3 regions of the Advenella sp. RU8 genome follow, and region 3 is predicted to be linked to each of the others. Evidence: predicted binding sites of a transcription regulator. Region 3 holds the regulator's gene; each other region holds the start of a gene.
The links. The regulator NrdR, encoded in region 3, represses ribonucleotide reductase genes. The targets are predictions, from matches to a motif close to CACNANATNTNGTG.

Region 1 (4,712 bases), on a different contig from region 3:
CGTTTGCGGTCTTCTTTGGCAAAACGGTAGGTGGTGCCCTCGGCAGGGGTAGCTTCCAGGTTATACATGTGTCCGGTTTCTTCCTGGAAAACCAGCATTTTCGCGCGGATATGATCCAGCAGGCGAATGGCAAAATCATGACCCCATTCCGAGGTAATGTCATGCTCGTCATGGGTGAAGTTGCGGATCATCTCATTGATGCCATTCACACCCAAGGTTGAAAAGTGGTTGCGTAGCGTACCCAGGTAACGCTTGGTGTAGGGGAACAGGCCGTTATCCATGTGTTTCTGGATTTCCGTGCGCTTTAGTTCCAGGCTGGTCTTGCCCAGTTCCATCAGGTAGTCTAGCCGTGTAAACAGGCCGGCTTCATCACCTGCATATTGGTAGCCAAGGCGGGCGCAGTTAATGGTAACCACACCCAGGGAACCGGTTTGCTCTGCCGAGCCGAACAGGCCATTGCCGCGTTTGAGCAGTTCACGCAAGTCTAATTGCAGGCGGCAGCACATGGAACGGATCATGTTGGGCTTAAGCTCGGAATTGATGAAGTTCTGGAAATACGGCAGGCCATACTTGGCCGTCATTTCAAACATCAATTCGGCATTCGGACTGTGCCAGTCGAAGTCTTCGGTAATGTTGTAGGTGGGAATCGGAAAGGTGAACACCCGGCCCTTTTCATCGCCCTCCATCATGATTTCGATGTAGGCACGGTTGATCATGTCCATTTCTTCCTGCAGGTCACCATAGTAAAACGGCATTTCCTTGCCCGCAATCACGGGTGTTTGTTCGCGCAGGTCTTCGGGGCAAACCCAGTCAAAAGTAAGATTGGTGAAAGGCGTTTGCGTACCCCAGCGTGAAGGCACGTTCAGGTTGTAGATGAGTTCCTGCATGTATTGCTTGACGGTGGTGTAGTCAAGATGGTCTACCCGTACATAGGGCGCCATGTAGGTGTCGAAAGAGCTGAAGGCCTGGGCACCTGCCCATTCGTTTTGCAAGGTACCCAGGAAGTTCACGATTTGCCCGATCGCGCTGGACATGTGTTTTGGGGGAGCTGATTCCACTTTCCCAGGCACGCCATTCAACCCTTCGTTCAGCAGGGTGCGTAATGACCAGCCGGCGCAGTAGCCGGAAAGCATGTCCAGGTCATGGATGTGCAGGTCGGCATTACGGTGGGCCTGGCCAACTTCTGGCGGGTAAATATGGTTAAGCCAGTAGGTGGCAATCATTTTGCCGGAAATGTTCAGAATCAGGCCACCCAGCGAGTAACCCTGGTTGGCATTGGCGTTAACGCGCCAGTCGGCTTGGCTAAGATATTCATCAATGCTGGTTTGAGCATTGATCAGGCTTTCCTGTGACATGAATTCATCCTTGGTAATCTATATATTGTGTTTTTGTGAATATTAAACACAATATATAGTTACCTCAAGGGTGGTTTGGTCAAAAAGAAAGATTGTTTGATCTGGATTAACCTTCTGTCAGTTCCCGCGTGGGAACGCATCTTATGCCAGTTTCTGTCCCATGCCAGCCATGAACAGGGCTGCCGCAATGAACAACAGGCCAAAGAATTTATTCATTCTGGCTGCGTGGTGCGGGTTGCGCATGACGTGCATGACTTTGGCTGCCAAGCCGGTATAAACCGCCATGACCACCAGGTCTACGGCACATAGGGTGAGAGCAATTAACACATACTGGATGGGTAGGGGTTTGGACAGGTCAAGGAATTGCGGAATGACCGCCAGCAGGAAAATGGCCCCTTTGGGGTTCATGATATTAACCAGGATACCCTGCATGATCAGTTGATGAATGGGGGTATCTTGTGCGGCCGTTTCTTCAAGCCTGATGATGGCAACCGGAGACCAGTACTGCTTATAACCCAGATAAATCAGATACAGGACACCGGCCCATTTGATGATATTGAACGCCGTTTCAGAGGTGGCCAGCAGGGCACCAACCCCAATCACGCTGATCACGAACTGTATGGCCAGACCAATTGCCAGGCCAATCGCATTCCAGTAACCAAGCCTGAAGCCGAAACGTAAACCTGATGACATGGAGGCCACGGCACCGGGGCCTGGGGAAATGGAAATAGCCCAGCAGGCGGCAAATAAGGTAAGCCAGACGGAAAGTGACATGGTGAGTTGGTGAGCCGGAAACAGTGAGGTTTTTATATTGTCATGTAGCCGGACTTGAACTGTTGGGAGAAGTCCGGGATCAAGCTATATGAATTTGCATGCAAGCGGACTGCTCATATACAAAGAGAAAATTGTAGCGTAGTTGCTGGATAAAATCCGGTTTGGTTGATCGTGATGTGGTGTTAAAGCGGGTATTGATTCTAGACAAGGCTTACTATATTTGCACAATTTAACCGGATGAAGCCCCAGGCGCCGTTTTTTTGCAACGGCATTCCGGCATTGGCACGCTATAATCTTTTGAACGGGTTTATTCTGCCCCGGTTCTGCCTATCCATATTTTCAAGAGAAGCCATGAAACGATTTTTTTCCCTTATCAGTATCTTTTTGCTGTCAACGGTACTAGCCGGATGTGGCTATAACGAGATCCAGACGCTGGATGAAGGTGTCAAGGCTTCCTGGTCCGAGACCCTTAACCAGTACCAGCGCCGCGCAGACCTGGTGCCGCAGCTGGTTTCCAGTGTCAATGCCTATATGGTCAATGAAAGGGAAGTGCTTACCGAAGTAACCAATGCCCGTTCAAGGGTAGGTTCGGTGCAGGTGTCGGCAGACAAATTGCCCACTGGGGAAGAGCTGGCCCAGTTTCAGGCAGCCCAGGGGCAGCTTACATCGGCCTTGTCACGCCTGATTGCAGTTTCTGAAAACTACCCGCAACTGAAGTCGGATGCCCTGTTCCGCGATCTTAACGTGCAACTGGAAGGTACCGAAAACCGGATTGCCACTGCACGTGGCCGCTATATCAAGGAAGTGCAAAACTACAATACGCTGATTCGTACTTTCCCTACTTTAATTACCGCCAAAATCTTTGGCTATGATGTCAAACCCAATTTCGGGGTAGAGAACCAGGCGGAAATCATGCGTGTGCCCGAAGTGAAATTTGATGTTTCGCCCCGGGTAAACCAACCGGCAGCGGCGCAGTAATGTTGGCCACGCTTTCCCGTTCCGCCAGCATGACACGCTATTGGCTGTCATTGCTTTTTATGTTATGCGTCCTGGCCGGTTTTCAGGCCAGTGCCCAGGAACTGGTGCCCGTGCCCAACCTGCAGGCGCGGGTTACCGATCTTACCGGCACGCTTTCTGCTGGGCAGCAAGCCGAAATAGAACAAAAGCTGGCAGCCCTTGAAAAAAACAAGGGTGCCCAGGTATTTGTACTGATGGTACCCACGGTGCAGCCTGATACGGTAGAAACCTATTCGCGCCGGGTTTTTGATGAATGGAAAGTGGGCCGTGCCAAGGTCGACGACGGTATTTTATTCCTGATTGCCAAGGATGACCGCCGCATGCGGCTGGAAGTGGGCTATGGCCTGGAGGGTGCGGTGCCCGATGTGCTGGCTTCGCGCATTATTAATGACCATGTGGCGCCTCACTTCAAGGCAGACGATTATGCAGGCGGGGTGCAAGCGGGGGTAGATGCACTGGTTGGCCTGATTGAAAAAGAAGAATTGCCTCCGCCGGCTAACGATTGGCAGCAGTCATCGTCTGATTTTGATGAAGGTGATTGGCCATTTTTCATTTTCCTGCTGTTTTTTCTTTTCATGTGGCCTGCGTTTGTTGCCTCGATTATTGCCGGGGTGGTTATTTTTGGCGTAACCGGCAGTGTCGGTTTTGCCCTGTTGGGTGCGCTGGGCGGGTATTTAATTAGTTTGATTGCCCATAAGTTCATGCCTGCACGAAAGATCAGCAGTGCCAGAAGGGGTCGTGGCAGACGCGATGGTTTCGGTGGTGGCTTTGGTGGCGGCGGCTTTGGCGGTGGCGGTTTTGGTGGCGGTGGCTTCGGCGGCGGTGGTGGCGGGAGCAGTGGCGGAGGAGGAGCATCCGGTGGCTGGTAAATGGTTAAAGTGGCTCGATCTGGATTCGATGCATGGCTGGTGGTTGCGACGCAAGCATTTTCACCCCGGTTTCATGAAAGAAATTACTGAACAGATCCGGCTTAGTGAAGAAAAACATCATCACGGAGAGTTGGTGATTGGCATAGAAGCGGTTATGCCCACGCATGTCAAAAACAGCGCCGAGCGGGCCTTGGAGGTCTTTGGCCGCTTGCGGGTATGGGATACACCCCATAACACGGGGGTGTTGCTTTATATCGCGCTAGACCAGCACAAGATTGAAATCATTGCCGACAATGGCCTGAAAGCAGCTGATCATGAATGGAAGGCGATTTGTTCGGCACTTGAGCTGCGTTTTTCTGAAGATAAGTATCAGGAAGGGTTGATCGAGGCAGTGATTGGGCTTGAGGCCATTCTGGCTGAATATTGCGCCCAGGAAGCGGGTGAGAATGGCCCCAATTTTCTGCCTGATGCACCAGTGATGCTGTAAAGGCGGGCGTTTTTGCGCGTAGCGACGGGGTGGTTCACACCAGAGTAGGAATGCATATTTTATCCGCTACACCGCATAACCCCGCTCCTCAGCACCTGTTAACGAAGCTTGCGGGCCAGCGACTTGATCGCGGCGTTGCGGCGGGCACCGGTTTCAAAATGCTCGCTCATTTTTGACCACTGCGGCAGGCTGCGTGCTTCCAATATTTCT
Region 2 (4,712 bases), on a different contig from region 3:
CCGGTCTTAAGCGCAGATGAAAGGCCGATCTTGCTGGGTGTGGTGTATAAATCGGATGTACTTAAGAAGTTTAATGAATTGAAACGATTGCTGGATGCCAGCAGTGAAGCTATTTTGGATGTAAGAGCGAGAAAATTATATGACAATGGTCGAAAATAAACAGCCGGAAAAATTGGCGCCAGTGGGGCTTTATGCGCGTGCTGATACCCCATGGCGTCTTTCGGTTGCGCCCATGATTGATGTTACAGACCGTCATTGCCGTTTCTTTCATCGTCTTTTGGCCCCTAAGGCCTTGCTGTATACAGAAATGATCACCACTGGTGCCCTGATTCACGGGGATATTGCCAAGCACCTGAGGTTTAATGACGAAGAGCATCCGGTTGCTTTGCAATTGGGGGGCAGTGAACCAAAAGACCTTGCGCATTGTGCCCGTTTAGGCCAGCAATGGGGTTACGACGAAATCAATCTTAACTGCGGTTGCCCATCCGAGCGTGTGCAAAAAGGCGCTTTTGGGGCATGTTTAATGGCAGAGCCCCAGTTGGTGGCTGATTGCGTCAAGGCCATGCAGGATGCTGTTGATTTGCCGGTAACGGTCAAGCATCGCCTTGGGCTGGATTACGATATATCTTACGATTTTGTTCGGGATTTTGTTGGCAAAGTCTATGATGCTGGTTGTCGGGTGTTTGTTACGCATGCCCGTAATGCCGTGCTTAAGGGGTTGTCCCCCAAAGATAACCGCGAAATCCCGCCTTTGCGTTATGACTTGGTTAGCCAACTCAAGCAAGACTTTCCCGATGCCCTGTTTGTCCTGAATGGCGGGCTTAAGGAAGTGCAGCAAATGCAGGCTATGGCCAACGAGTTTGACGGGGTCATGATAGGGCGTGCTGCCTGGCATGATCCTTACGTGCTACGTGAAGCCAGCCAGCTGTTATGGCCTGAAGTTGCCGTTCTTTCCAATGAAGCCATTGTTGAGGCTATGATGTCTTATATCGACAGGGAGCTTGCGGCGGGGGTGCCTATGCGCTTGACAGTCAGGCCTATGCTTGGGCTGGTCAATGGCCAGAAGGGTTCGCGGCTGTGGCGCCGGACTTTGTCTGATCATCGCTTGTTGGCCTGTAATGATTCAGCTTTCATAAGGCAGGCTTTTGAGCAGTTTACAGACAGTCAAACTGTGGCGTGAACAGTAAAAAATATAAATTTTTTACAATGATTTTTTTTATCTCATGGTTGGAAAAATTGGCTTTTTTATCAATTAACTACATGGAATATTAAGGCTTTCAAGCCGCATTTTTGAACTTGATATTGTTTTTGAAATACTATATATTGTGGTTCTCCCTAAAGCACTAACTAAATATAGAATTTATCTAATGGCTGTCTTTACTGTTTTTTCATAAAATACAATGAAGATGGCTGTTTTATTTTTATAAATCCACTCCAAAGCATCCGCTTGCATTCCTGTATCAGACAGGTTGATAGGCGGAAAATGTTGTTAAAATTATTTCGGAAAAGCAGATGAACAAGAACCTATTAGTCACCAAACGTAGCGGGGAGAAAGAGCCCCTGAACTTGGATAAAATTCACCGTGTCGTTGCATGGGCTGCTGAAGGCTTGGATCATGTTTCTGTGTCGCAGGTAGAGTTGCGTTCCCATATTCAGTTTTATGATGGTATCCGTACTGATGATATTCACGAAACCATCATCAAGGCCGCAGCCGACCTGATTTCCGAAGAATCGCCTGATTATCAGTATTTGGCCGCACGCCTGGCCATTTTCCATTTGCGCAAGATCGCCTTTGGCCAGTTTGATCCGCCCAAACTGTTTGATCACGTGACTAAAATGGTGGACATGGGCAAGTATGATGCCCATATCCTTGAGGATTACACTCAAGAAGAATTGGACGAGGCCGATTCCTATATCGACCACTGGCGTGACATGTCGTTTTCTTACGCAGCGGTCAAGCAGCTGGAAGGCAAGTACCTGGTGCAAAACCGGGTAACCCAGGAAATTTATGAAAGCCCGCAGTTTCTTTATATTCTGGTTGCGCTTTGCCTGTTTTCCAAATATCCCAAGGCAACCCGCTTGCAGTACGTGAAAGGCTTTTATGATGCCATTTCCACCTTCAAGATTTCCCTGCCAACACCCATTATGTCGGGCGTCCGTACGCCGACACGCCAGTTCAGCTCATGTGTATTGATTGAGTGTGGTGACAGCCTTGACTCCATCAATGCGACCACCAGTTCAATTGTCCGTTATGTATCGCAACGGGCAGGCATTGGCATTAACGCGGGCCGTATTCGTGCGGTTGGCAGCACCATTCGTGGTGGAGAAGCCAAGCACACCGGGTGCATCCCTTTCTACAAACATTTCCAGACGGCGGTTAAATGCTGCTCACAGGGTGGTGTGCGTGGTGGGGCGGCAACCCTGTTTTATCCTATGTGGCACCTAGAGGTTGAATCCTTGCTGGTGTTGAAAAACAATCGTGGTGTGGAAGAGAACCGTGTGCGTCACATGGATTATGGCGTGCAAATCAACCGTCTCATGTATCAACGCCTTATAAAAGGCGGGGATATCACCCTGTTTTCTCCTTCAGATGTACCAGGCCTGTACGATGCTTTCTTTGAAGACCAGAACCGTTTTGAAAAATTGTACGAACAATATGAAAACGATCCTGATATTCGCAAGCGTAAAGTAAAAGCGGTAGACCTGTTCTCTCTCATGATGCAGGAACGGGCGGGCACCGGACGTATTTACATCCAGAACGTCGATCACTGCAATACGCACAGTCCGTTTGATCCTGCCGTGGCCCCCGTTCGCCAAAGTAACTTGTGTCTTGAAATTGCCTTGCCAACCAAGCCATTGAATGACATCAACGATGAAAACGGCGAGATTGCCCTTTGCACCCTGTCTGCATTCAACCTGGGTGTGATCGAGTCGCTGGATGAGTTGAAGTCTTTGTCTGACCTGGTTGTGCGTGCCCTTGATGCCTTGCTGGATTATCAGGACTACCCGATCAAGGCGGCTCAAATTGCCACGATGAACCGTCGCACTTTGGGTATTGGTGTCATCAACTACGCCTATTACCTGGCCAAAAACGATGCCAAGTACTCTGATGGCAGCGGCAAGGCGCTAACACACCGTACTTTTGAGGCTATTCAATATTACCTGCTGCAGGCATCGGTAACGCTGGCCAAAGAGTATGGTGCTTGCCCGGCCTTTAATGAAACTACCTATTCAAAGGGCATTTTGCCCATTGATACCTATAAAAAAGACCTGGATGCGATTTGCAACGAGCCCCTGCATCTGGATTGGGAAGGCTTGCGCAAGGATATTGTTACTTATGGTTTGCGCAACTCCACCCTGACGGCCTTGATGCCTTCGGAAACCTCCAGCCAGATTTCCAATGCTACCAATGGCATTGAGCCACCGCGTGGCCTGGTGAGCGTGAAAGCATCCAAAGACGGCATTCTGAAACAGGTTGTGCCTGAATACGATCGCCTGAAAGACAAATATGAGTTGCTGTGGGATATGCCGGGTAATGACGGTTATTTGCAACTGGTGGGCATCATGCAAAAATTTGTTGACCAGTCAATTTCGGCCAATACCAATTATGATCCGGCCCGTTTTCCAAATGGTCGCGTGCCCATGAACCAGCTTTTGAAAGACTTGTTAACCGCTTATAAATTTGGCGTTAAAACGCTGTACTATCAAAATACCCGCGATGGTGCTGAAGATGCACAAACCGCTGACCAGGGTGCCGATGATTGTGCCGGTGGTGCTTGCAAAATTTAAGCGGTGCATTTAATAGAGTAAAAATTATGTCTTATAGTACTTTTTGTCAGATAGCCAATGATCCATTGAAAGAACCCATGTTCTTTGGCCAGCCTGTTAACGTGGCTCGCTATGATCAGCAAAAATACGAGATTTTCGAGAAACTGATCGAAAAGCAATTGTCTTTTTTCTGGCGCCCCGAGGAAGTGGATGTCTCCCAGGACCGGATTGATTATGCCGCGTTGCCCGATCATGAAAAGCATATTTTCATCAGTAACCTGAAATACCAGACCCTGCTGGATTCCATTCAGGGGCGTAGCCCTAACGTGGCATTGCTGCCCCTGGTTTCCATCCCTGAGTTGGAAACCTGGATAGAAACCTGGTCTTTTTCTGAAACGATTCATTCCCGGTCTTATACGCACATTATCCGCAATATCATCAGCAATCCTTCCACGGTGTTTGATGATATCGTTGTGAATGACCATATCCTTGCCCGTGCGCGTGATATTTCAGTTTACTATGACGAGCTTATCAAACTGACGCAGTATTATGATTTATTGGGCGAGGGTGCCCATACGATTGGCGGCAAGACCGTTACTGTCAGTTTGCGTGAGTTGAAGAAAAAGCTTTACTTGTGCATGATGGCGGTGAATGCCCTTGAGGCGATTCGTTTTTATGTCAGCTTCGCTTGTTCTTTTGCGTTTGCCGAGCGTGAACTGATGGAAGGCAATGCCAAAATCATCAAGCTGATTGCCCGTGACGAGGCGTTGCATTTAACCGGCACACAGCACATCATCAACATTATGCGAAATGGCGAAGATGATCCTGAAATGGCCGAAATTGCCAAAGAGCTTGAGCAGCAATGTTTTGACCTGTTCAAAAAGGCTGCCTTGCAGGAAAAGGAATGGGCCGAATACCTGTTCAGGGATGGTTCCATGATTGGC
Region 3 (4,712 bases):
AAGTACAAAATGACTTGCGTATTGTTTTGCGCGGGTGCGATGAGCTGCTGGTAGAGTCAGAGTTTGTCAAAAAGCTGCAAAAGAGCCGTGATACCAATACGCCTTTGCGTATCAAGCTAGGCCTGGATCCCACCGCTCCTGACATTCACCTGGGTCATACCGTTGTCCTTAACAAAATGCGTCAGTTGCAAGACCTTGGGCATAATGTCATTTTCCTGATTGGCAATTTTACCTCGATGATTGGTGATCCTAGCGGGCGCAATGCAACCCGTCCGCCACTGACCAAAGAACAGGTCGAAGAGAACGCAAAAACTTATTACGCCCAGGCCAGCATGGTGCTAGACCCCGAGCGTACCGAAATTCGTTACAACGCCGACTGGTGTGAACAGCTGGGTGCCAGTGGCCTTATCCAGCTTGCCTCACGCTATACGGTGGCCCGCATGATGGAGCGCGATGATTTTACCAAGCGCTTCAAGGGCGGCGTGCCTATTGCCGTACACGAATTTTTATATCCCTTGCTGCAAGGCTACGACTCTGTCGTGCTCAAGTCCGACCTTGAACTGGGTGGTACCGACCAGAAGTTCAATCTGTTGGTGGGTCGTGAGCTGCAAAAAGAATATGGCCAGGATCCCCAGTGCGTGTTAACCATGCCCTTGCTGGTGGGTCTTGATGGCGTCGACAAGATGTCCAAATCCAAGAACAATTACATTGGCATTACCGAAGCGCCTGACTCCATGTTCGGCAAGCTCATGTCCATTTCAGACACGCTCATGTGGAGCTACTACGAGCTGCTTTCTTTCCTTTCCATGGAAGAAATTGCCGGCCTTAAAAAGCAAACTGAAGAAGGGCGCAATCCGCGTGATATCAAGGTCATGCTGGCCCAGGAAATTATTACCCGTTTCCATTCAGCTAAGGCGGCAGAAGAGGCCTTGGCCAACTTTGAAGCCCGCTTCCGTGATGGCGCCATCCCCGATGACATGCCGGAAATCCAGTTGCCGGGTGGCCCATTGGGTATTGTCAAGGTGCTCAGGGAATCGGGCCTCTCCAGTTCCGGCTCCGAAGCCCAGCGCAATATCGAGCAGGGTGGCGTTCGGGTTGATGGCCAGCGGGTTGAAGATAAATCCCTGCAGCTCGCCGCAGGAACTTATGTTGTGCAGGTAGGCAAACGCAAATTTGCCCGCATTACTGTCAATTAATTGTATTCCATCTATTAACATCAGGTTTTATTGGGGGATCTATGAAATTACTCAGTCAGTCAATCGTCAACGGGCAGGCCATTCACCCTCGCTATGCTTTTGGCAAACAAGATGCGGTGGCACATATTGCACTGTCCGATAATTTGAGTCCGCATTTCTCATGGGAAGGCGCACCTGAAGGCACCCGGTCTTTTGTGTTGATTTGCCGTGACCCGGATGTGCCCAGTAAACCCGATGATGTAAACCAGGAAGACCGTGAAGTGCCGGCCGATCTGCCCCGCGTTAATTTTTATCACTGGGTACTGGTTGATATTCCTGCCAATGTTACGGTCATTGAAGAAGGTGAGTTCTCCAATGAGGTAACCCCTAAAGGCAAGAATGGCCCAATGGCGCCACGTAATATGCGTCAAGGGATCAATGACTACACTTCCTGGTTTGCCAACGACCACGACATGAAAGGCGATTACTACGGCTATGATGGCCCTTGCCCCCCTTTCAATGACGCGTTGGTCCACCGTTATGAATTTACGCTTTATGCCCTGGATATAGAAACGGTTCCACTCGAAGGCCGCTTTACTGCCGAAGATGTCCTCAAGGTCATCAATACGCATATTTTGGCCAGCGACAGCATTACCGGCTTGTATACACTCAATCCTAAAGTGACCATTTAACTTTTTGCTTTTTATAAATTTAGGAAAACACATGTTTGATCGTTCCCTTACCCTGGACAAAGTTGACCCCGAATTGTGGGCTGCCATCCAGAAAGAAAATGTACGTCAGGAACAGCACATTGAGCTGATCGCTTCTGAAAACTACACCAGTCCTGCCGTTATGCAGGCACAGGGCACACAGCTTACCAACAAGTATGCTGAAGGCTATCCAGGCAAGCGTTACTATGGTGGTTGCGAGTTTGTAGATATTGCCGAGCAATTGGCTATCGACCGCCTGAAAGAACTGTTTGGTGCTGAAGCTGCCAACGTTCAGCCCAACTCCGGGTCACAAGCCAACCAGGGTGTTTACATGGCTGTCCTGAAACCGGGCGATACCGTTCTGGGCATGAGCCTGGCTGAAGGTGGTCACCTGACACACGGTGCTTCTGTTAACGCTTCTGGCAAACTGTACAACTTCATTCCTTACGGATTGGATGAAAACGAAGAGCTGAACTACGCACAAGTAGAACAACTGGCCAAAGAGCATAAGCCAAAACTGATCGTTGCCGGTGCTTCTGCTTACTCACTGCGTATCGACTTCGAGCGCATGGCTAAAATTGCCCACGATAACGGTGCCCTGTTAATGGTTGACATCGCCCACTACGCAGGCCTGGTCGCCGGTGGTCAGTACCCCAACCCCGTGCCACATGCCGACTTCGTCACTTCCACCACGCACAAATCACTGCGTGGTCCACGTGGCGGCGTCATCATGATGAAAGCCGAATATGAAAAAGCCGTTAATTCCGCCATTTTCCCTGGCATCCAGGGTGGTCCTTTGATGCACGTGATTGCCGGTAAGGCCGTTGCCTTCAAAGAAGCCCTGGCACCTGAATTCAAAGACTATGCCAAACAGGTTGCCCTGAATGCCAAAGTCCTGGCAGAAACACTGGTAAAACGTGGTTTGCGTATTGTGTCTGGCCGTACCGAAAGTCACGTCATGCTGGTAGACCTGCGTGCCAAGGGCATTACCGGTAAAGAAGCCGAGGCTGTTCTGGGTGATGCCCATATCACGGTTAACAAAAACGCAATCCCGAATGATCCTGAAAAACCATTCGTGACCAGCGGTATCCGTTTGGGTACACCTGCCATGACAACCCGTGGCTTTACCGAAAAAGAAGCCGAACTGACCGCTAACCTGATTGCCGATGTCCTGGATAATCCACGTGATGCTGCCAATATTGCGGCTGTCCGTGAAAAAGTCAATCAATTGACCGCACAGTTCCCGGTTTACAAATAATTTGCTGACAAGCAGCGCCTGCTTCGGCAGGCGTTTTACGTTAAGGTTCCCATCAAATGAAATGTCCGTTCTGTGCTCACTCTGAAACCCAGGTGGTAGATTCCAGGGTTTCCGAAGACGGTGATACCATACGCCGGCGCCGCCGCTGTCTGGATTGCGACAGGCGTTTTACCACCTATGAGCGGGTGGAGCTGTCCATGCCAACCATCGTCAAAAGAAACGGAACGCGCGTAGAATTTGATATTAAAAAATTGCAGGCCAGCCTGAAGCTGGCCTTGCGCAAGCGCCCGGTGTCTACCGAGGCTCTTGAGGCCGCCGTTTATCGCATTCAGGAAGCATTGCTGAATACGCCCGGCAAGGAAGTTTCAACCGGGCATATTGGTGAACTGGTCATGAATGAGCTCAAGCAGCTGGACCAGGTTGCCTATGTGCGGTTTGCCTCGGTTTATAAAAGTTTTGAGGATATTGGCGAGTTCGTCAAGGCCATTCAGGAAATGCAGGTGCCGGTTAGTGCCGCCAAACTGGAAAAGAAATAGGAAGAATCTGTTTTGACCCAGCTTGATGATTTCTACTGGATGAACAAGGCGCTTGAGCAGGCCGCTTCAGTCATGTTTGTTACTACCCCCAACCCCCGTGTGGGTTGTGTGATTGTTAAAGACCAGCAATTGCTGGGGCAGGGAGCAACCCAAAAAACGGGTGGCCCTCATGCCGAAGTCTGTGCCATTCGTGATGCACAGGAAAAAGCGCATGACCTGGCAGGCAGCACTTTTTATGTAACCCTAGAGCCCTGCAGTCATTATGGCAAAACCCCGCCTTGTGTGGATGCCATTATTGCGGCCAAGCCTGCCCGCGTGGTCATTGCCATGGCAGACCCCAATCCTTTGGTGGGGGGCAGGGGAATTGCCAAATTGCAGGCAGCAGGCATAGAAGTTGCCAGTAACCTGTTAGCCGAACAGGCGCTGGCATTCAACCCTGGGTTTATTTCGCGCATGACAACTGGCCGTCCCTGGGTGTGGACCAAATTGGCTTCTTCATTGGACGGGCGCATGGCCTTGTACAATGGGCAGTCACAGTGGATTACCAGTGCAGCCGCCCGTGCCGACGGGCATTACTGGCGTGCCAGAAGTTGTGTGGTGTTAACCGGTCTGGGTACCGTCTTGCATGATGATCCGCTCATGAACGTGCGTTCAATCGCTACCCCACGCCAGCCAGTTCGTGCCATTATCGACAGCCGTTTTGTGGTCCCGGAAATTGCCCGGATATTTAATGGCGATCCGGTATGGGTGTTTACTACCCATTTGGATGAAGCCAAGGCGGCACGCCTGCAAGCCAAAAACGTGCAGGTAATTGCCATGCCTGAAAAAAATGGCCATGTTGATCTGGATGCTGTGCTTGACTGGATGGGCGGGCAGCAAATTAACGAAGTACATGTAGAAGCCGGGCCAGGACTTAACGGAGCCTTGTTGCAGGCAGGTTTGCTAGATGAACTGCTGCTGTATATGGCACCTAAAATACTGGGTGATGCCCATAGCCTGTTCCGTTTGCCTGTCTTGAATGCATTGGATCAGG

Region 1: ACM5Q9_RS13335 (ribonucleoside triphosphate reductase) is a predicted target of NrdR. The motif match lies at 1,403-1,416, and genes of this name have one in related genera.
Region 2: nrdA (class 1a ribonucleoside-diphosphate reductase subunit alpha) is a predicted target of NrdR. The motif match lies at 1,315-1,328, and genes of this name have one in related genera.

What each region holds. Positions count from the first base shown of each region.
Region 1 covers NZ_JBLWIS010000013.1:34,571-39,282, forward strand. Annotated here, with positions in the region: gene ACM5Q9_RS13335 (ribonucleoside triphosphate reductase) at 1-1,355, opposite strand, end outside; gene ACM5Q9_RS13340 (LysE family translocator) at 1,497-2,129, opposite strand; gene ACM5Q9_RS13345 (LemA family protein) at 2,481-3,107, shown strand; gene ACM5Q9_RS13350 (TPM domain-containing protein) at 3,107-4,015, shown strand; gene ACM5Q9_RS13355 (TPM domain-containing protein) at 4,005-4,502, shown strand; gene ACM5Q9_RS13360 (GTPase/DUF3482 domain-containing protein) at 4,601-4,712, opposite strand, start outside.
Region 2 covers NZ_JBLWIS010000002.1:228,610-233,321, forward strand. Annotated here, with positions in the region: gene ACM5Q9_RS03620 (ClcB-like voltage-gated chloride channel protein) at 1-159, shown strand, start outside; gene dusA (tRNA dihydrouridine(20/20a) synthase DusA) at 146-1,180, shown strand; gene nrdA (class 1a ribonucleoside-diphosphate reductase subunit alpha) at 1,513-3,789, shown strand; gene nrdB (class Ia ribonucleoside-diphosphate reductase subunit beta) at 3,816-4,712, shown strand, end outside.
Region 3 covers NZ_JBLWIS010000010.1:48,238-52,949, reverse strand. Annotated here, with positions in the region: gene tyrS (tyrosine--tRNA ligase) at 1-1,196, shown strand, start outside; gene ACM5Q9_RS11995 (YbhB/YbcL family Raf kinase inhibitor-like protein) at 1,238-1,867, shown strand; gene glyA (serine hydroxymethyltransferase) at 1,899-3,143, shown strand; gene nrdR (transcriptional regulator NrdR) at 3,200-3,679, shown strand; gene ribD (bifunctional diaminohydroxyphosphoribosylaminopyrimidine deaminase/5-amino-6-(5-phosphoribosylamino)uracil reductase RibD) at 3,692-4,712, shown strand, end outside.